DNA from 4 places in the Halomonas sp. AOP13-D3-9 genome. Region 1 is predicted to be linked to each of the others. Evidence: predicted binding sites of a transcription regulator. Region 1 holds the regulator's gene; each other region holds the start of a gene.

Region 1 (4,630 bases):
CTGCGCGGGCTCTGCCAGCGCCTTGATATCGAGCTGGAGCAGGTGGCCTATTGCGGCGACGACCTACCCGACCTAGCGGCGATTAAGCGCTGCGGCGTCGGCATTACGGTACCTAACGCGCCGGATTATATGCACACCCACGCTGACTGGACCACCGAACGCCTGGGTGGCCACGGCGCCGTGCGTGAAATCTGCGACACGCTGCTTGAATCTCAAGGGCACTGGGGCGCGGTGCTTGACACCTATCTGCATGGTCGACCATAAATGTTGAAGCGACTTAACGTACGCCTTTGGCTCGGCGGACTGGTTATCGCGCTGGGCGCTCTACTGGTATGGCTTGACCCCGGCGGACCTCAAGACATTGCCATCGATCCTGAAGCGCAGGCTCAGGAGCCAGGCCATGTACTCGAAAACGCTGAAATCACCCTGTTTGGTGATAACGGCAAGGTATTGCAGTCGCTAAAAACACCGCGCCTAATTCATACCCCACAGCAAAGTGAAACCTGGACCGAAGAGCCCGAAGCCGTACTCTACGACAGCGAAAACCGTCAGTGGCTGGCCAGCGCCGATGTCGGCACGCTCAATACCGCTACCCAAGCCCTGCTGCTGTCAGGTTCGGCTCGTCTGGTCGCGCCGGATGAAGGCTGGCAGCTAGATACTGAGCTATTGCATTATGATGGCCTAACTCAGCATGCGTGGAGTGCAACACCGGTAATGCTGCAGCAACCGCCCCAGCAAATGAGTGCCTCACGCATGGATGTGTGGCTTAACAATAGCCAGGTTCGGCTAACTGATAATGTGCGCGGCACGCACCCCCCGGCCACGCAACGCTAATAGGAATTGTCATGAAAGCACTTATTTACACCGCCCTGTTTGCGCTCGCGATGCCGCTATCGGCTCTGGCCCAAACCTCACAACAGGCCCCGGTGGAAATCGAAGCCGACCGTTTAGATCTCGACCAACGGGCGGGCACCGCCGTGTATACCGGGAATGTGGATATTCGTCAGGGCGAGATGCGGCTGCGCGGGGAGCGGGTAGAGATCGAACGCAACGCGGCTGGTGAACTCTCGACGGCAACCGCCACCGGTGAGCGCGCCTACCTGCGCCATCAAGCCGAAGGGCAAGATGGCCCGACGGAAGGTTGGGCGCGAAGGATTATTTACCACGTCGCCGAGCGCCGCGTAGAGCTAATCGACCAAGCCGAACTGATCCAACAGGAAGATACCTTTACCGGTGGGCGCCTTGAGTATTTTATTGACCGCGAAGTGATTCAAGCGCGCTCTGACGTTGACGGCAGTGAGCCCCAGCGCATTCGTATGACGATTCAGCCTGAACAATAGGGAGCCAAGCTGTGGCAACTGCTGACACTGCGCCGATCAAAACCCTGTATGCCCACCACCTGGCGAAGAGCTACAAGCGTCGTCGAGTGGTCAAAGACATCAATTTAGAGATCTCCCAAGGCAGTATTGTTGGCCTACTGGGCCCCAACGGCGCAGGGAAAACCACCTCGTTCTATATGATTGTCGGGCTGGTGAAATCCGATGCTGGCAAGGTCGGAATCGATGCGGTGGATTTAACCCGCGCGCCGATGCACGAGCGCGCAGCGGCGGGTATTGGCTACCTCCCCCAAGAGGCGTCTATTTTTCGCAAGCTCTCGGTTGCCGATAACATTATGGCGATACTCGAGACGCGCAAAGAGCTTGACCGCGCAGGACGCGCACAGCGCCTGGAAGCGCTACTCGAAGACTTTCATATCACCCACATTCGCGACAACCTTGGCATGAGCCTTTCGGGCGGTGAGCGCAGGCGTGTAGAAATTGCCCGCTCGCTGGCCACTGACCCTGCCTTTATTCTACTGGATGAGCCCTTTGCCGGCGTCGACCCTATTTCGGTAGGCGAGATCAAAACCATCATCCGTGCGCTGAAGCAGCGTCATATTGGCGTGCTGATCACCGATCACAACGTGCGTGAAACCCTCGATATTTGCGATATCGCCTATATCGTGGGTGATGGGCAAATCATTGCCAGCGGCTCACCCAGTGCCATTCTCGATAATCAGAAGGTCAGAGACGTATATCTGGGCGCTGATTTTCGCCTTTAAACTGATCAACTGTGCCGACAATTATCGCCTGCCCTTAAACCTATTTTTTGGTTCTGTAAATAGCGCTCTGCAACAACTTTACTACCAATGGCATGCTTATTGCACTTGCACCGGGCACTCACTCGCACTAGGGTGGAGCATTCTGATTAACGAGTGGTTCTCAGATGGTCATGAAAGCTTCTCTCCAACTGCGTATCGGCACACAGCTGACCATGACGCCCCAGTTGCAACAGGCGATTGCGCTGTTGCAACTCTCGACGCTGGACCTTCGTCAAGAAATTCAGCAGGCCCTAGATGCCAATCCCATGCTGGAGCAGGAAGATGAATTTGATGAGCAGGCTGTCAGCGAGCCTAAAGAGGAAGAGTGGTCAGAAAGCATCCCCACTGAACTCTCGGTAGATAGCGACTGGTCAGATACCTATCAGGATATGGGTAGCCAGGGCGGCAGCAGCAGCGAAGGCCCCGACTTTGAGCGTCAGGCGGCCGGACAAAGCCTGCATGGGCACCTACTGTGGCAACTCGCCATGACCGACTTTAGCGCTCGCGAACAGCTTGTCGCAGAGAGCCTAATCGACGCGCTCGATGCGAACGGCTACTTAACCCAGCCGCTTAACGATATCCGTGAGGGCCTGCGCGCCCAGGGCGTTGACGGGCTTAGCCAGCGCGAAGTGGAAACCATTCTGCTCAAACTCCAGCAGTTTGAGCCGACCGGCATCTTTGCCCGCGACCTGCGTGAATGCCTGATGCTGCAGCTCGCCGCCCTGCCCGATGATACGCCGCTACTGGTTCCCGCCCGCCGCCTAGTGCGGCAGTTCCTTGAAGCGCTTGGCAAGGATGACATGCGTCTGCTAAAGCGCCGCCTGGGGCTCGATGACCAACAGCTGGCCGATGTCATCCTACTTATTCGCAGCCTCGACCCTCGCCCAGGCAGCGCCTACGGCGACACCGATGACAGCTATGTAACCCCCGACCTGGTCGTCCGCCACGATAACGAAGGCTGGCATTTAGAACTCAACCCAGAGGCCCTGCCACGGCTGCGTATTCAGCCCGACTACGCCAGCTTGATTAAGCGTGCGGACAAAAGCGATGACAACCAGTTTCTCAAAGAGCACCTCCAGGAAGCACGCTGGCTGATTAAGAGCCTCTCGAGCCGTAACGATACGCTGCTGCGCGTGGGGCGCGAAATCATCACCCGCCAGATTGGCTTTTTAGAGCACGGTGAAGAAGCCATGAAGCCGCTGATACTGGCCGATATTGCCGAAGCTGTGGAGATGCACGAATCGACGATTTCACGGGTCACGACGCAAAAATATATCCATACCCCCCGGGGCGTGTTCGAGCTCAAGTACTTTTTCTCAAGTCAGGTAAGCGGTCAAGATGGCGACAGTCACTCCAGCACCGCCATCCGCGCGCGACTCAAGAAATTGATTCAAGAGGAGCCACCCGGCAAGCCGCTCTCAGACAGCCGCTTGGTCACGCTATTAGGCGAAGGGGGGATTCAAGTGGCACGGCGTACGGTGGCTAAATATCGTGAGGCCATGGGCATTCCCTCCTCCAGTGAGCGGCGCCGTTTACGCTAGGTTATGTCGACGTTGCAGCGAATCTCTCGACAAGGGCTTTGCAACGCGGCAAAAAGGGTTACAATCGAAGTACAGTCCGATGGATAAGGAGCACGTCAATGCAAGTAAATATCACTGGTCATCACGTAGAACTGACTGACGCCTTGCGTGACTATGTCAACGAAAAGCTTGAGCGTGTAGAGCGCCATTACGACAATATAACCACGGTGCAAGTCACCTTATCAGTGGAGAAAGAGCGCCAGCAGGCCGCTTGTACGCTGCACGCCGCAGGTGCTGACTTACATGCGGAAGCCCTCGACAGTGATATGTACGCCGCTATCGACGCCCTAGCGGATAAAATCGACCGTCAACTCGTTAAACACAAGGAAAAAGCACAAGCTCGCGCCCAAGGCGCAGGTGTGCGTTAATTCAATGACGTTGGAAACCATACTCCCCCCGGAGCGCGTTCTGTTTGACGTACCCGGGGGCAGCAAAAAAAGGGTGCTGGAGTTTTACAGCACCTTTATCGCGCAAAATATCCCCAGCCTGGACAGCCAAGAAGTGTTTAGCCGTTTAATCGGCCGCGAGCGCTTAGGCAGTACCGGTATTGGTAACGGTGTGGCTATTCCTCATGCGCGTAGCCCCCACTGCAACGCTCCTATCGCTGGTTTTTTAAAACTCTCAGAAGCGATTGATTTTGACGCTATCGACGGTGACCCGGTAGATCTGGTGTTTGTCCTGCTGGTACCCGAAGAGGCAGATGACACGCACCTCTCTCTGCTCGGCCAAGTAGCGACCATCATGAATGATGCGGATACACGCCAGCAGCTGCGTAAAGCAGCCAGTCAGCGAGAGCTACTTGAGCTGATTACCGCCAAAATTCGTGAGCAATCCGCGTAAAGATCTTCAAACCTGTTTTAAGGTTCATTATGGCAGGTAATGTTTTGCTCACCACCCTCAACGCAGCTTG
Region 2 (4,630 bases), on a different contig from region 1:
AACTCCCGATGCCTGTTGCACCAGGCCGCCGGAGGCGTCCGAGATGTCGGTATCGAACAGCATTTGGCTGGCATCGAAGGTTTCTCGATCCATATCGAGGCCGTAGGTTAGCGAAACGTCGTCACCCAGGCGCGACTCGAAGAGCGCCTTAATGCCACTTAAATCGGTGTTTTGTTGCGATGCGCGAAACTGCAGGCCGTCCGAGACAGGGTAGGGAAAAGCCTGGAAGCTGGATTCCTCCTCACGGTGAAACGCCTGCAGGTAGAAATTTTGCCCCCATAGGTTGGCGTGGTGATAGTTGACGTTGACCAGCTTGCGGTCGGTTTCTGGGTCGCGTTCTGAACGGTAACCGTCGCGAATCTCGGCATTGTTCAGGTTGGGTGTCGCCGCGTCGAGGTTGGGAAAGTAAACGCCGCGATCGCCTTCGTAGCCGGAACGATACAGCTGGGCGCCCAGCTCCAAACTCTGCTCGTCGCTCAATTGGAAGGAGAGATTGCCCAGTACATCAATACTGCGGTTGTCCTGCAGGTCGGTTTGGGCGATATCGGGGAAGATCTCTTGGCCGCTGCCATCATACTGGCGGCCGTTATCACCAATGGCAGTGCCCAGGTAGCCTTGAACCCGCTCGTTGCCGCCGCTGATCGATTGCGACAGGCGCCGATCCAGGTCATTGCTGTTGTTGAAGCCGGTGGTGATGCCTGCTTCGGTGCGCCAGTTAAGGCCTTCCTCGCCTTTGCGGGTAATGATATTGATCAACCCCCCGGTCGCGCCGCCGCCATAAAGGCTGCTGGCGCCGGAGAGAACTTCCACCCGCTCAATGTTAAAGGGGTCGATGGCATCGAATTGGCGTGAAAGCCCGCGGGAGCTGTTCAGCGATACACCATCGATAAGCACCTGCACACCACGACCGCGCATATTTTGCCCATAATTGGTGCGCCCTTGCGGTGCCAGATCTAGCCCTGGAACCAGACGCCCCAATGCCGTCTTGAGGTCTGCACCATTGCGGGTCTGTTGTTGCAGCATCTCTTTGTCAATTACCCATACCGCACCGGGAATTTGGCTGATCTGGGTGGGCGTACGGGAGCCTACGACCACCATGGTGTCGGCGGCGTCCGCGTCGGAGGTCGTGTTTTGGGCGAAAATGCTGTTGGAGAAACCCAGTAACAGACCAGTGCCGATAAGTGCAGCAGTTGAAGAAGGCGACTTGGGGAAAGGCGATTTTGTAAATGGAAGCGCGTACATGGTGAACAATCCGCGAACAGTGAGGAGTTAAGAGGCGGAGAGTATCACTCGGAAACACAAAGTCAACGATAGTGATTCGTGTTTATGCGGGGGCGATGGTTTGCTGATAAATGCAGCAATAGGCCATTGCTCTATTGCTGCTTATGAAGCCAAAGCGTTAAGCGGGCTTATTCTTCTGCTCGGTATCGGTATCGGTATCGGTATCTGGTTCGGGGGTTGGCACTGGCGGCACTTCTGCTTCCACCGGTGTGGCAGTGGAGGTCGTTGACGCTTCAACGGCGGCTTCAAGGTTGGCGACCTGGCGCTCTAATGCCTCTACCCGAGACCGAGTGCGCTGCAGTACGTCCATTAAAATGTCGAAATCTTCCCGTGAGACAAGCTCCAGGCGATCAAAGGCGCCGCGTACGACTTGCTGCACGCCCTTTTGAATATCTTCCGGTGCCTGGGAAGCGTTTTGTAAACGGTCGCCAATCTGCTGGGCCAGTCGGCTAATGCGGTCTTGAGGCGCCATCGCTGCTCTCTCCTTAACTCGCTAAATGAACATCTATAAAAACTGCTTACCGATAAGGATACGCAACAGTTGGCGAATTCGCATGCGCCGCGTGAATTTCCTGTTAAGCGAATGGTTTGCATCGAAATGGAGCAGGCAACTTTTGCTTACGCTCTTTTTTGGTGCAATAGCGGTGATGAGAGAATGAATTTGCCCAGACTTAGCGCTGAAGTGTGCTGTGGTTGTTGGCTAGTAGTCTGAATTATAAGAAAAAAAAGTCAGCTGGCACAGTATGCGCATTATCGGTTCAGGTGCTTATTCTGGCGGCTGTGCCGCTACCAATCTAGCAGGACTTATCCAGCAGGGGAGATCCGGGATGAAACTCATCACCGCTATCATCAAGCCATTTAAGCTCGACGACGTCCGTGAGGCGTTAGCCGACAACGGCGTTCAGGGCATTACGGTCACTGAAGTTAAAGGTTTTGGCCGTCAGAAAGGGCATACCGAGTTGTATCGTGGCGCGGAATACGTCGTCGACTTTCTACCCAAGGTAAAAGTGGAAGTGGCCGTGGACGATGCTCGCCTAGAAAGCGTGCTAGATGCTATTTGCAGTGCGGCTAATAGCGGCAAGATCGGCGACGGCAAGGTGTTTGTGACACCGCTTGAAGACGTTATTCGGATTCGGACAGGCGAACGCGGTGCAGACGCCGTTTAACGCTGTTTTTTCGGATCATTTCTATAGTTCAACGGGGAACTTACAATGAATGAGTTGACTGATCTGAGCTACGCGCTCGATACGTTCTACTTTCTAATATGTGGTGTGCTCGTCATGTGGATGGCCGCTGGCTTCTCCATGCTAGAAGCGGGCTTGGTACGCTCCAAGAACACCGCTGAAATCCTCACCAAAAACATCGCGCTGTTTGCGATTGCCTGCACCATGTATCTATTGGTGGGCTACTACATCATGTACTCCAGCAGCGCGGGCGGCTTCCTACCCAACCTGGGTTTCCTGATTGGCGCTGAAAACAGCGTGGATGCGGTGACCGCAGGTGGCGACGACGCACCTTACTACTCCATGCGTTCCGACTTCTTCTTCCAGGTAGTTTTCGTTGCGACCGCTATGTCGATTGTGTCGGGCGCGGTTGCCGAGCGTATGAAACTTTGGGCGTTTCTGGCCTTTGCTGTGGTCATGACCGCGGTTATCTACCCGGTGTCTGGCTACTGGACCTGGGGCGGCGGTTGGTTGTCTGAAGTGGGCTACTCTGACTACGCGGGTTCAGGCATTGTGCACCTTGCCGGTGCGGCTGCAGCGCTAGCAGGTGTGATTGTGCTGGGCCCACGTAAAGGTAAATACGGTAAAGATGGCTCAATCCACGCTATTCCAGGCGCCAACATGCCGTTGGCAACGCTGGGTACTTTCATCCTGTGGATGGGGTGGTTCGGTTTCAACGGCGGTTCTGAGCTCAAGCTGGCGGCGGTTGATTCTGCTAACAATGTGGCGCAAGTGTTTGTGAATACCAACGCTGCGGCGGCAGGTGGTGTGATTGCCGCACTGATTCTGGCCAAACTGTGGTTCCGTAAAGCCGACCTGACCATGGCGTTGAACGGTGCACTGGCTGGCTTGGTGGCAATCACCGCTGATCCGCTCTCTCCGACCGCACTGAGCGCTACCATTATTGGCGCGATTGGCGGCATCATCGTGGTAGCAGCCATCGTCACTCTCGATAAAGTGAAGCTGGATGATCCGGTCGGCGCGATCTCGGTTCACGGTGTTGTCGGTATCTGGGGCGTGTTGGCAGTGCCGCTGAACAATGACGGTGCATCGTTTGGAGCTCAGATCATCGGTATCGTGGGTATCTTCGCTTGGGTCTTCCTGGCAAGCCTAGTGGTATGGCTGATCTTGAAAGCCATCATGGGTATCCGGGTTAGCGAAGAAGAAGAGTACGAAGGCGTGGATATCGCCGAGTGCGGTCTTGAAGCTTATCCCGAGTTTGGTATTAAGAAATAAAGAGCGGTATTAAGAAATAAACAGCGGCATTAAGAAATAACTTAATGCTGATCAAGTGAGCTGGCGTGCTCCTTACGGCCTCCCCTTAGTGGGAGGCTTTTTTATTCTCTGCCAATAGCGGTGTATGCTGGTAGTTAGCGGTCATCGGTTGCGACACGCGCAGCCATGCAACCCGACCCCATCACGGCCACCCAGTTAGAGGATATGGTAATGAAATTGATCACAGCTATTATCAAGCCGTTTAAGCTCGACGATGTGCGCGAGTCGCTCTCTGATATCGGTGTACAGGGTATTACGGTGACGGAAGTGAAGGGCTTTGGGCGCCAGAAAGGGCATACCGAGCTGTATCGCGGTGCTGAGTATGTGGTGGACTTCCTGCCTAAAGTGAAGCTGGAAGTCGCTGTGGACGACGATATGGCCGAGCAGGTGATTGATGCCATCACCCAGGTAGCTAACACCGGTAAAATCGGCGACGGCAAAATCTTTGTGATGCCGCTAGAGCAGGTGATCCGTATCCGTACCGGCGAAACGGGCAAAGATGCGGTTTAAACGCTGGTGAGTTGTAAATTGTAAGTGGTAAGTAGCACAAAGCCCCTGTGGAGCATCTCCAGCAGGGGCTTTGTATGAGTGATGCATCACTATAGCGGCTAAACTTTTTTCTATTCACCACTCACTCATTACGATTCACTACTTACGTCTCACTTCTCGACAAACGCACGCTCAATGACGTAGTCGCCTGGCTCGCCCATGCGCGGCGAGATGTTCAGGCCCAGCTCGTCGAGGAGTGCGCTGGTATCGTCCAGCATGGCGGGGCTGCCGCAGATCATCGCACGATCTTGGCGCGGGTCGATGGGCGGCAGGCCAGTGTCTTCAAACAGCTTGCCCGTACG
Region 3 (4,630 bases), on a different contig from region 1:
CCGGCTGATGTTTATGGTCGTAGGCATCGGCAATATCCACCTGGCAGAGCTGCCGCAGAGAGTAATTACGCTGCAACTCCGACAGCACACCAATTTCCAGGCCCCAATCCGCCGGCATACGAATTCCCTCAAGCACTTCGCTACGCATCGCAAACTCTCCCGAGAGCGGATAACGAAAACTATCCAGGTAATCGAGATACGGCATCGGCCCGCAGACAGTTTTAAGCGCCCGCAACAGCGGTGTAACTAACAGACGTGATACGCGCCCGTTCAGCTTGCCCTCGGCAATGCGTGGGTAATAACCTTTGCAGAAGCTGTAGTTGAAATTGGGGTGAGCCACCGGATACATCAAGCGCGCCAGCAGTCCCCTCTCATAGGTCAAAATATCGCAGTCGTGCAACCCCACCACCGCCGAACGCCCTGACGACAGCATATAGCCTGCGCAGTACCACACATTGCGCCCCTTGCCGGGCTCCAGTGAGCCTAGCCCATGCTCTTCCAACTCTGCATCCAGGGCGCGCAGCCGTGGGCCGTCGTTCCATAAAATGCGCGTGTGCTGGGGCAGGCGAGAGAAGAAATCGCGCGCGTACAAAAACTGCTCCCGATCGGCACGATCCAGGCCAATGACAATTTCATTGAGATACGGGACTTTAACCAACTCATCGACGATCGCCGACAGTGCAGGCCCTTCCAGCTCCGAAAACAGCGACGGCAGAATCAGCCCCATGGGGCGTCGTCGAGCAAACTGGCACAGCTCTTGTTCCAGCTCCTCCACCGAGCGCCGGGTAAGGTTGTGAAAGTCGGTAATAATTCCGTTTTGATGAAAGTCACTCATGCACTTACCTCCCTGCATTCAAAGAACTGTACTCAAAGAACTGGATTCCGAGAACACAGCAGCATCTTTCTCCGCCGTCGCTAAACGGCGGTCATCTCGCCCCCACCAGTAGGCCACCCCCTCGGCCCAGCCGGTTGGCCCTGTTGCCTCGGTGCGATAAAGCGAAGTGTTATGGGGCTCAACGGCTAAGTCGTGGCAACCACGGATCACGACCGCTTGATCGACTGCTTCGAGCATGGTGATATCGTTCGGCCCATCTCCTAACCCTAAGGAAAGCGGCGCGCGGCCTCTTAATGCCGTAAAACGTTTAACCAGCCACTCGACGGCATTGCCCTTATCGGCGGAGAGCCCCATAACATGCCAAAAACGCCCGCCTTGAGTCAGCTGTAGTCCATCCCCTTCTAAAGCAGCGCGAAACGCCTCCAAAGCCGCTTGGGTGTCCTGCCACAGCAGCGGCTCACTGCCTTCCCGCTGCCTTGCATCCCGGGCGCGAACTGCGTCAAGCCCAGTGAGTTCCATCACCTCGGGGACACTCAGCTCCCCCATGCGAGTGAAACGAATATCCAGACGTTCACGCCATACCTTCAATCGGGCACGAATAAAGCCAACATCCACACCAGGATGCTTGATAACGACACCATCGCGACCACTTCCTGGGCGGTCCAAGCGCGCATGGCACCAGCCTGGCGGCAGACCAATAACCGCCCCGTTTTCCGCAATAAACGGCGTTGCTGTGAGGCCCAGCGCTTCGCGCAGGGGAATCAGTTCGGCACGGGTTTTACTGGTCACCGGAATCACCGGCACCCCCATCTGCTTTAGACGGGCAAGCCAGGGGGCCGCAGGGCTGAAGTCATAACTGTGATGATCAAGCAGCGAGCCATCTAGATCGGTCACTACCAGCCGAGGCTGCAGAGCGGGATCAACCGACGGAGTTGATGCTGCTGAAGGCGTTGATGCGGAGAGACGAGCGGATTCAGGCATGGCACTACCTCTTTTCGGCCTTAACGCATGCTGACGACATCATGTCTAGAACATCAAATGGGCGCAGACCAGCAATTAATTGACTATCAAGAGCATAGCAATTTATAAGCCAAAATGGAGAAGTGCCGGTTCAACAACGAGTTACACCGAATCTTACGGGATAAAACATTCGGAAAACCCACAAGCACCAAAAAGGGGCAGTCTAGGCGCGCCAAAAGGGTGCATGAAACAGATCGGTGCGCCTCTTGTTACTACAAACCTTCTACAACTTTCTGCAACCTCTACGTTTTTCTAAGAAAAAAGCGCATTAGCACTGACTAAAGTGGCAATAAAGCTATAAATAAACGTCACAGCACTTGGCAACGCCTTATAAATAGCTATACTAGACCTGTACCCACTGGTGATCCTGTACACCCCTCACCTGATGCCAGTGGGCTGCAGTGAGCCAAGCCCTTTGATGCCCGCCTCCCCCGGCGGGCTTTTTTTTGCCCCACCGAAGAGGGCGCCTGCGGCACCCTTCGCGCGCTGGAAGCGCCCTCCTACAATTTAATAGAACCTCGCAACAGTGAGTATTCACCCACTACTCGACATGAATCACCACTTCAACCCGCCGGTTGCGCGCACGCCCTTCCGCTGTGGCGTTGCTTTCCAATGGCTTTGTGGCCGCCAAACCTACGGCGCGTAGCCGCTCAGCATCCACTCCGGCGGCTTCCAGCGCTTCCACGATGGCAATAGCGCGAGCGCTAGACAATGCCCAGTTAGACGAGAACTCATCAGTGCTAATGGTCTGACTATCCGAGTGGCCCTCAACCCATACTTCGCCATCATAGCGTTGAATTGTCTCCAGCAAACTGCCCACTAGTGACGATCCATCGCTGGTTAACTCAGCCGTTGCAGATGGGAATAGCAGTTGATCCTGCACGCGAAGACTAATCCCTTCCGCCACCCGCGAAACTTCCACACCGTCAAGATCGGGCAGGTAAGTAGACTCTGCAACGCGCAGGGAGAGCGCCTGATCCAGGGCAAGGGCTCCCGCTACCGATTCATCACTCACTGCTTGCACATTCACTGGGGGGCGATCAGTTAACACCACCATGTAGTCTGCCAAGGGCGATGTAAAATTTTCGCTGCCCGCGGGCATCAGCAGTTTTGGCAGAGTGATCGTCGGCTCGACGGGGGGCGCTGGCGCTGCCAAAAGCGGCGGGACACCAAAGCTTGTTCGACGGCGCGGTAAATCCGTCAGCGTGGGCAGCCCTGCCACGCCGAGCGCCGCGCTAATGGCCATAGGGTTCAATCCGGCCTGGCGCCACCGGACAACGCTGGCACGCTCATGGTTTACCTGGGCCAACGGCTCGGGTAGAGGGACTTCCCATGCAGGTGTTGATGTGTAGGCGTATTCGCTAGCTTTCTCGCTATCCTCCTGATTCCACTTAGGGATTACCGGCCCAGCAGCGGCGATAATGACCACAAATAGCGCTACCAACAGCGTCATAATATCGAGGTAACTAATCATCCATCCGCTACCGCTATCGCTTTCATGGTAAGCCGACATCAGCGAATCATGGCGCGGGCCGCTGCGGTGATCTTCAAGCATTGGTATTATCGCTCATTCAAGTTTTTAACCTCTTGGCCGATCTAGCTAGGTATAATCAGAATTAAGTAAGTCGAAATGGGTACTTAAAAACTCAGCAAATCACGTTAGGCACGCCGTATTAGGCATGGCAAACTAAGCAAAGTGAACAGTCTATCAAAAGCCGTTTTGTAGCGAAAAAGGAACCCGCAGGTGCGCATCCGTCCCAGACTATTTCCATTTCCCTCTTTTTTTATACGTCCTGTGAGCCTGGGGCTGGCAAGCTTAATGCTTAGCGGCTGCTTTTATGCCAATACCTCCCAAGCGCCGATTGCCACTACTTACCCCTATAGCGAACAGCAGCGTATGCAGGCCGCCCATCACTGGGATGTACTGGCCCGCCACGAAGCTACCAGTATTTTGCAGCGTGAGCGTGTTCGCAATCGCGATTTACACATCAGTGAGTCAGATAGTGAAGCACTGCACGCCTACAGTGGCGGTGAATTTGGCCGCGGCTTTCGCGCCCTGCTGACCAGCGAACTGGTCTCACGGGGCGCCAACCTCACCACTGTGCCCACTGCAAACAGTGCCAATATTACCTTTGATGTCGAAGTCGTCGAACACCGGGACCGTGGTTTTATCCGCCCACCCGTCGGTGCATTTACTGCACTCACCGCAGGCATCGCGGTGGCCACTATACCGTTTAATCACTGGAGCGAACCTGCTCTGGGCTTAATCCCTGCGGGCATGCTCGCTGATACCACCAGCGGTAGCTGGACGAATACGGGCAACGAAGAGATCATCGTGACCACGCAGATTATCGACGGCGAGCGAATTCTCTACTCTTCGTCCAACATTTACTACATTAATGCCGGTGATCGTCGTCAATATGCGCCAAACCGCGTGCCTCAGGCACCTGCCACCCCTTCCGTTCCTCTTACTGATACGTGGTAATTTCATGCTGATGACACTTTTCGCTACACGGCGCATTCGCTCTATTAGCCACACCTCCCAAGCGGTGGCCATTGGCATGACGCTACTGTTACTGGCTGGCTGCGGTGCGCTGGGCAATGCTAACAACATGCCCGCCGAACCGGAACCCGATCTTTCTGAATTGGTTCATACTGCTGCCGAGCAGATGGTTGCCAGCAATCCAGAGCTAACGCGCTATAGCCCCATGATTGCCGCTACCTTTGTCAGCATCGATAATTTAAGCCAGTCCTCCACGCTGGGGCGTATGACCT
Region 4 (4,630 bases), on a different contig from region 1:
GTCGTGACCCCTTCGGTTGCCTCAATCGAAAGCGTAAATTTGGTACCAAAACCGGAGCCGTTATCACGCACCATCAGCGGCAGGTTAAGCTGCTCGCAACGGGCACGGGTCATTGGCATACAGATCAAGCCACGGGCAAAACGGGCCATAAAGTTGATATGCTCGGCCTGCACTTTTTCGGCGGCCATGATGATATCACCTTCATTTTCGCGATCCTCATCGTCCATGAGAATCACCATTTTGCCCTGGCGAATATCTTCAACCAGCTCGGCGATAGGGGCTAAGCCTCTAGAGGAGGGGTGCGCCATGGAATCTCCAATTTATGTTTTTGCAAGCGGTTGTCATGAACGGTTATCACGAACGGTTTTCGTGACATTTTTCACGAAAACCGTCGCGTCTGTTAGTCATGATTTTGCGCGTCAGGGTACCTTGCTCTCGTTCAATGCGCTAGTCGCCTGAGGAGAAGCGATAATGCGCCAATCACGTCCCACCGCTCGCATATCATGAATGGTTAAACGCCGCTGGTCGGCCATACGCGAGAGCCCTGGCAGCGCAAAAAGCGGCCGTGCTTCGCCACCTAACAGCGTGGGGGCGACGAACAGCTGCAGTTCATCGACCAGCGCCGCGTCAAGCATAGCGCCCGCCAGCGTCGCACCGGTTTCCACCAGCAGTTCGTTAACCTGTTCATTTTCCGCTAACCACTGCAGCATTGCCACTAGATCGATACGGCCATCGCTCCCAGCGGGCACTATCTGAACTTCCGCACCCGCTTGGATTAGCCGTTCGCGCTTCTCCTCCGCGTGCTCTGGCGTGGTGATCACTAGCGTCCGTCCTGGTTCGCTTAAACAGGCCGCCGCCAGGGGTAAGCGCAAGTGGGTATCTAAAATCACCCGCAGAGGCTGGCGGCGAACCACGTCGTCAACATTATCGAGGTACAGCTGCTCTTTGCGTAGCGTTAGCCGTGAGTCGTCCATAATAAGCGACTCCACACCGCTCAATATGGCGCTGGAGCGCGCCCGCAGCCGCTGCACCTGGGTACGCGCTTCGGGCCCGGTAATCCACTGGGACTCCCCGGATCCCATGGCGGTACGGCCGTCTAAACTCATCGCCATTTTCAGGCGCACAAAGGGACGCTGTTGGGTCATGCGAGCAATAAAGCCGGGGTTCAACCCACGCGCTTCACTCTCAAGCAAGCCCACAGCAACCTCGACACCGCCCTCTTCAAGCATGCGAATGCCGCGACCGCTCACCTGGGGGTTAGGATCCACCATCGCGATCACTACCCGTGACACGCCGGCCTCCTTCAAGGCTACCGCACAGGGCCCGGTGCGCCCGGTGTGAGAACAGGGCTCCAGAGTCACGTAGGCGGTCGCCCCTTGGGCCCGCTCACCGGCGGCATTCAAAGCGTGGATTTCGGCATGGGGTTCACCGGCGCACCGATGAAAGCCTTCACCGACAATCTGCTCATCACGCACAATCACACAGCCGACCCGCGGGTTGGGATCAGTGGTGTATAAGCCCTTTTGCGCCAGTTGCAGCGCCCGCGCCATATAGCGGTGGTCGGCGTGGCTAAAATCGCTGCTCATTGTGACGGCCCGCTCTTGTTTGGGGGCTCTTGGGAAAGCCGATCAATCTCAGCGCGAAACTCATCCAGATCCTGGAACTTGCGATACACCGAAGCGAAGCGGATATAGGCTACGTGATCAAGGGTTTTAAGCGCTTGCATGACCGACTCACCGATATCCCGGGCGTTGATCTCACGATCACCCCGAGCGCGCAGGGTTTGACGAATGCGCTCCACCGCCGCTTCAATGGCTTCAGCACTGACCGGGCGTTTTTCCAGTGCGCGCAGCATGCCTGCCCGCAGTTTGGCTTCATTAAAGCTCTCCCGGGAGCCGTCAGACTTCACCACCCGCGGCATGACCAATTCAGCGGTCTCGTAGGTGGTAAAGCGCTCATGGCAGCTCGCACACTGGCGGCGACGGCGCACCTGGTCACCATCGGCTACCAGCCGCGAATCGGTCACTCGAGTATCGTTTGCACCACAAAAAGGGCAATGCATGGCGGTCAACCTGTTGTCAGCTCGTGTCGGCGTGCCCCACGAGTTAGCGTGTTATAACCTGTCAATGTGTGTGCTATTAATGGCGTTTCGCAGTAGCAACTGCCACAAGCTAATATATCTTAGCGTTTAAACGCGATATTAACCTCGTATTGTAACGATTTGGCACACAAGCTGCAGCGTTTGTGGCAGATTGTTTATCAGGAGTCCCCCATGCCCCCCTTTGAGAAGACCGTTCACGACACATTTTCAAATACCGTTCATGACTACCTCAGCCACCTTTACGGGCCCCGGGCGGGTGAAGTGCAGCGCCGTTTAAACCAGCGCCTGGCACATTTCCAGTCGCTTGCCCCATTTTCACCCAACCCCGTAGAAACCAACGCCAATAATGCACCTTCCTGGAGCGAAAAAGACCAGTGGGTGATCAGCTATGGCGACTCGATCCTTGAAGAGGGCGAGCCACCGCTGGCCGTGCTTAGCGATTTTCTTCAAGCCCGGCTGGGCGATCGCATCAGCGGCGTGCACGTTTTGCCTTTCTTTCCTTGGAGCAGCGACGACGGTTTTTCGGTGATCCACTATCGGGAAGTGAACACCGATCTCGGCGACTGGTCGCATATCCGCGAGCTGGGCAGCCATTATCACTTAATGGCCGACCTGGTGCTCAACCACGTTTCAAGGGAGTCTCTCTGGTTTGTCGATTACCTGAGCGGCAGTCTGCCGGGGCGCGACTACTTTATCGAGGTCGACCCGGATACCGATGTCTCCCAGGTGGTGCGACCGCGCAGCAGCCCACTGCTAGTCCCTATTTCCACCCGGCGCGGCACCCGCTATCTGTGGGCGACATTCTCCGAAGACCAGCTTGATCTAAACTTTGAAAACCCGGATGTACTGCTCGAGTTCGTGGGTATTTTGCTGTTCTACCTGGAGCAAGGCACGCGGATTGTGCGTCTGGATGCGGTGGCCTTTCTGTGGAAGAAATTGGGTACCGCCTGCATTCATCTGCCGGAAACCCACACCGTGGTGCGGCTGCTAAGGGCGATTGTGGATCACGTGGCTCCAGGCACCCTACTGATTACCGAAACCAATGTGCCCCACCAGGAAAACATCAGTTATTTTGGCTTAGATCGTCTTGCGGAAGGTGAGCCCGACGAGGCCCATATGGTGTATCAATTTGCCCTTCCCCCCCTGCTGTTGCATACCCTCACCCGTGGCGAAGCGAGCACCCTGCAAACCTGGCTTGCCAGCCTTCCCGTGCTGCCTGACCACTGCACCTATCTCAACTTTACGGCCAGTCACGACGGTATTGGCGTGCGCCCACTGGAAGGCTTGCTGCCCGATCACGAGCGCGATGCGCTGCTGGAACTGATGCACAAGTTCGGCGGCTTTGTCAGCATGCGCAGTAACCCGGATGGCAGCGATACGCCCTATGAGATCAATATCACCTGGTTTGAAGCCATGCGCGGCACCCGCCGCGGCCCCGACCCGTGGCAGATTGCGCGCTTTCTATGCAGCCAAGCGATTATGCTCAGCTTACAGGGCATCCCCGCGCTGTATATCCATACGCTAACGGGCACCCTCAATGACGTGGAAGGCGTGGAGCGCAGTGGGCGCCTGCGCTCGATCAACCGTCGGCGCTGGCAGCGTAGCGAGCTTGACCTTCTACTCGATAGCCCGTCAACGCCCACTCACGATGTTTTCCACGCCTTAAACCGGCTATTAGACCAGCGCCGCAAGGAGCCCTGCTTTCACCCCAATGCCGCTCAACGGGTTGTGGTCTCAGCACCGGAACTGTTGGCGGTAGAGCGCGGCCCGCTCCACGATGGTCGCCGTCTGCTAGCGCTGTATAACGTCACCGACCTACCGCTTCCTTTAGAGAACATGGGTGAGGCAGTTACCCTGGCACTTGAAAAACACGCCTGGCAAGCGCTGGATCCTGACAACCCTTGGGTCGCCGAAGGCGCCCTTCCGCCTTACGCGGTACGTTGGTTGGTGGCTGACAGCTAATACCGTCAGTTGCGGCATAATGCCTCAAGTACAGAGCATATAATCCCTAAATAATGTCGTGCTGCGATAATACCAGCACAGCATTATACTAGGGATTGCCAGTGTTAAGATGGCGGTTATTAGATCTCTAGCCTCCCACTCTTATTCGAACAAGGCGCTGGCATGCACTTGAAACATCACCCTTTCCTTAGCGGCTTTCTCCTACTGACAGCTCTTTGGGGCACTTCCCTCAGCTATGCCGATGAGCTTCCCGCCCCTATCCAGGCACTGGCCGATCAAGGCTTGGAGATTCATGGCCAATTCGATGCCCCCGGCGGATTGCGCGGCTACGGCGCCAGCGTGCAGGGTCAAGACATGGCGATTTACTTGACTCCAGATGGCGAGCACGCCGTCGTGGGTACGCTAATGGACAGCGAGGGGAATGATCTGACCGAAGCCCAATTGGATGAGCACGTGCGTGCCCCGCTGGAGGCACAAACCTGGCAGCTGTTAAGCGACAGCCACTGGGTTCAAGACGGGGATCTTGATGCCCCGCGGGTCATTTACACCTTCACGGACGCCAACTGC

The links. The regulator sigma-54, encoded in region 1, starts transcription at its own class of promoters, with help from an activator protein. The targets are predictions, from matches to a motif close to TGGCACNNNNNTTGCTNT.
Region 2: a site for sigma-54 is predicted at 2,016-2,033, ahead of ACT3UM_RS11075 (P-II family nitrogen regulator). Genes of this name have one in related genera too.
Region 3: a site for sigma-54 is predicted at 1,911-1,928, ahead of ACT3UM_RS21860 (HAD-IIB family hydrolase). Genes of this name have one in related genera too.
Region 4: a site for sigma-54 is predicted at 2,223-2,240, ahead of ACT3UM_RS21820 (sugar phosphorylase). Genes of this name have one in related genera too.

The regions. Positions count from the first base shown of each region.
Region 1 is NZ_JBQSYH010000005.1:269,952-274,581, reverse strand. It holds gene ACT3UM_RS07795 (KdsC family phosphatase) at 1-264, shown strand, start outside; gene lptC (LPS export ABC transporter periplasmic protein LptC) at 265-834, shown strand; gene lptA (lipopolysaccharide transport periplasmic protein LptA) at 846-1,340, shown strand; gene lptB (LPS export ABC transporter ATP-binding protein) at 1,352-2,101, shown strand; gene ACT3UM_RS07775 (RNA polymerase factor sigma-54) at 2,266-3,681, shown strand; gene hpf (ribosome hibernation-promoting factor, HPF/YfiA family) at 3,780-4,088, shown strand; gene ACT3UM_RS07765 (PTS sugar transporter subunit IIA) at 4,093-4,560, shown strand.
Region 2 is NZ_JBQSYH010000008.1:212,728-217,357, reverse strand. It holds gene ACT3UM_RS11085 (TonB-dependent receptor) at 1-1,242, opposite strand, end outside; gene ACT3UM_RS11080 (accessory factor UbiK family protein) at 1,400-1,753, opposite strand; gene ACT3UM_RS11075 (P-II family nitrogen regulator) at 2,109-2,447, shown strand; gene ACT3UM_RS11070 (ammonium transporter) at 2,493-3,740, shown strand; gene glnK (P-II family nitrogen regulator) at 3,951-4,289, shown strand; gene ACT3UM_RS11060 (ferredoxin--NADP reductase) at 4,439-4,630, opposite strand, start outside.
Region 3 is NZ_JBQSYH010000024.1:74,030-78,659, forward strand. It holds gene ACT3UM_RS21855 (glycosyltransferase family protein) at 1-835, opposite strand, end outside; gene ACT3UM_RS21860 (HAD-IIB family hydrolase) at 854-1,816, opposite strand; gene ACT3UM_RS21865 (OmpA family protein) at 2,397-3,410, opposite strand; gene ACT3UM_RS21870 (hypothetical protein) at 3,675-4,340, shown strand; gene ACT3UM_RS21875 (FlgO family outer membrane protein) at 4,345-4,630, shown strand, end outside.
Region 4 is NZ_JBQSYH010000024.1:62,915-67,544, forward strand. It holds gene ribBA (bifunctional 3,4-dihydroxy-2-butanone-4-phosphate synthase/GTP cyclohydrolase II) at 1-308, opposite strand, end outside; gene ribD (bifunctional diaminohydroxyphosphoribosylaminopyrimidine deaminase/5-amino-6-(5-phosphoribosylamino)uracil reductase RibD) at 420-1,586, opposite strand; gene nrdR (transcriptional regulator NrdR) at 1,583-2,062, opposite strand; gene ACT3UM_RS21820 (sugar phosphorylase) at 2,273-4,063, shown strand; gene dsbG (thiol:disulfide interchange protein DsbG) at 4,226-4,630, shown strand, end outside.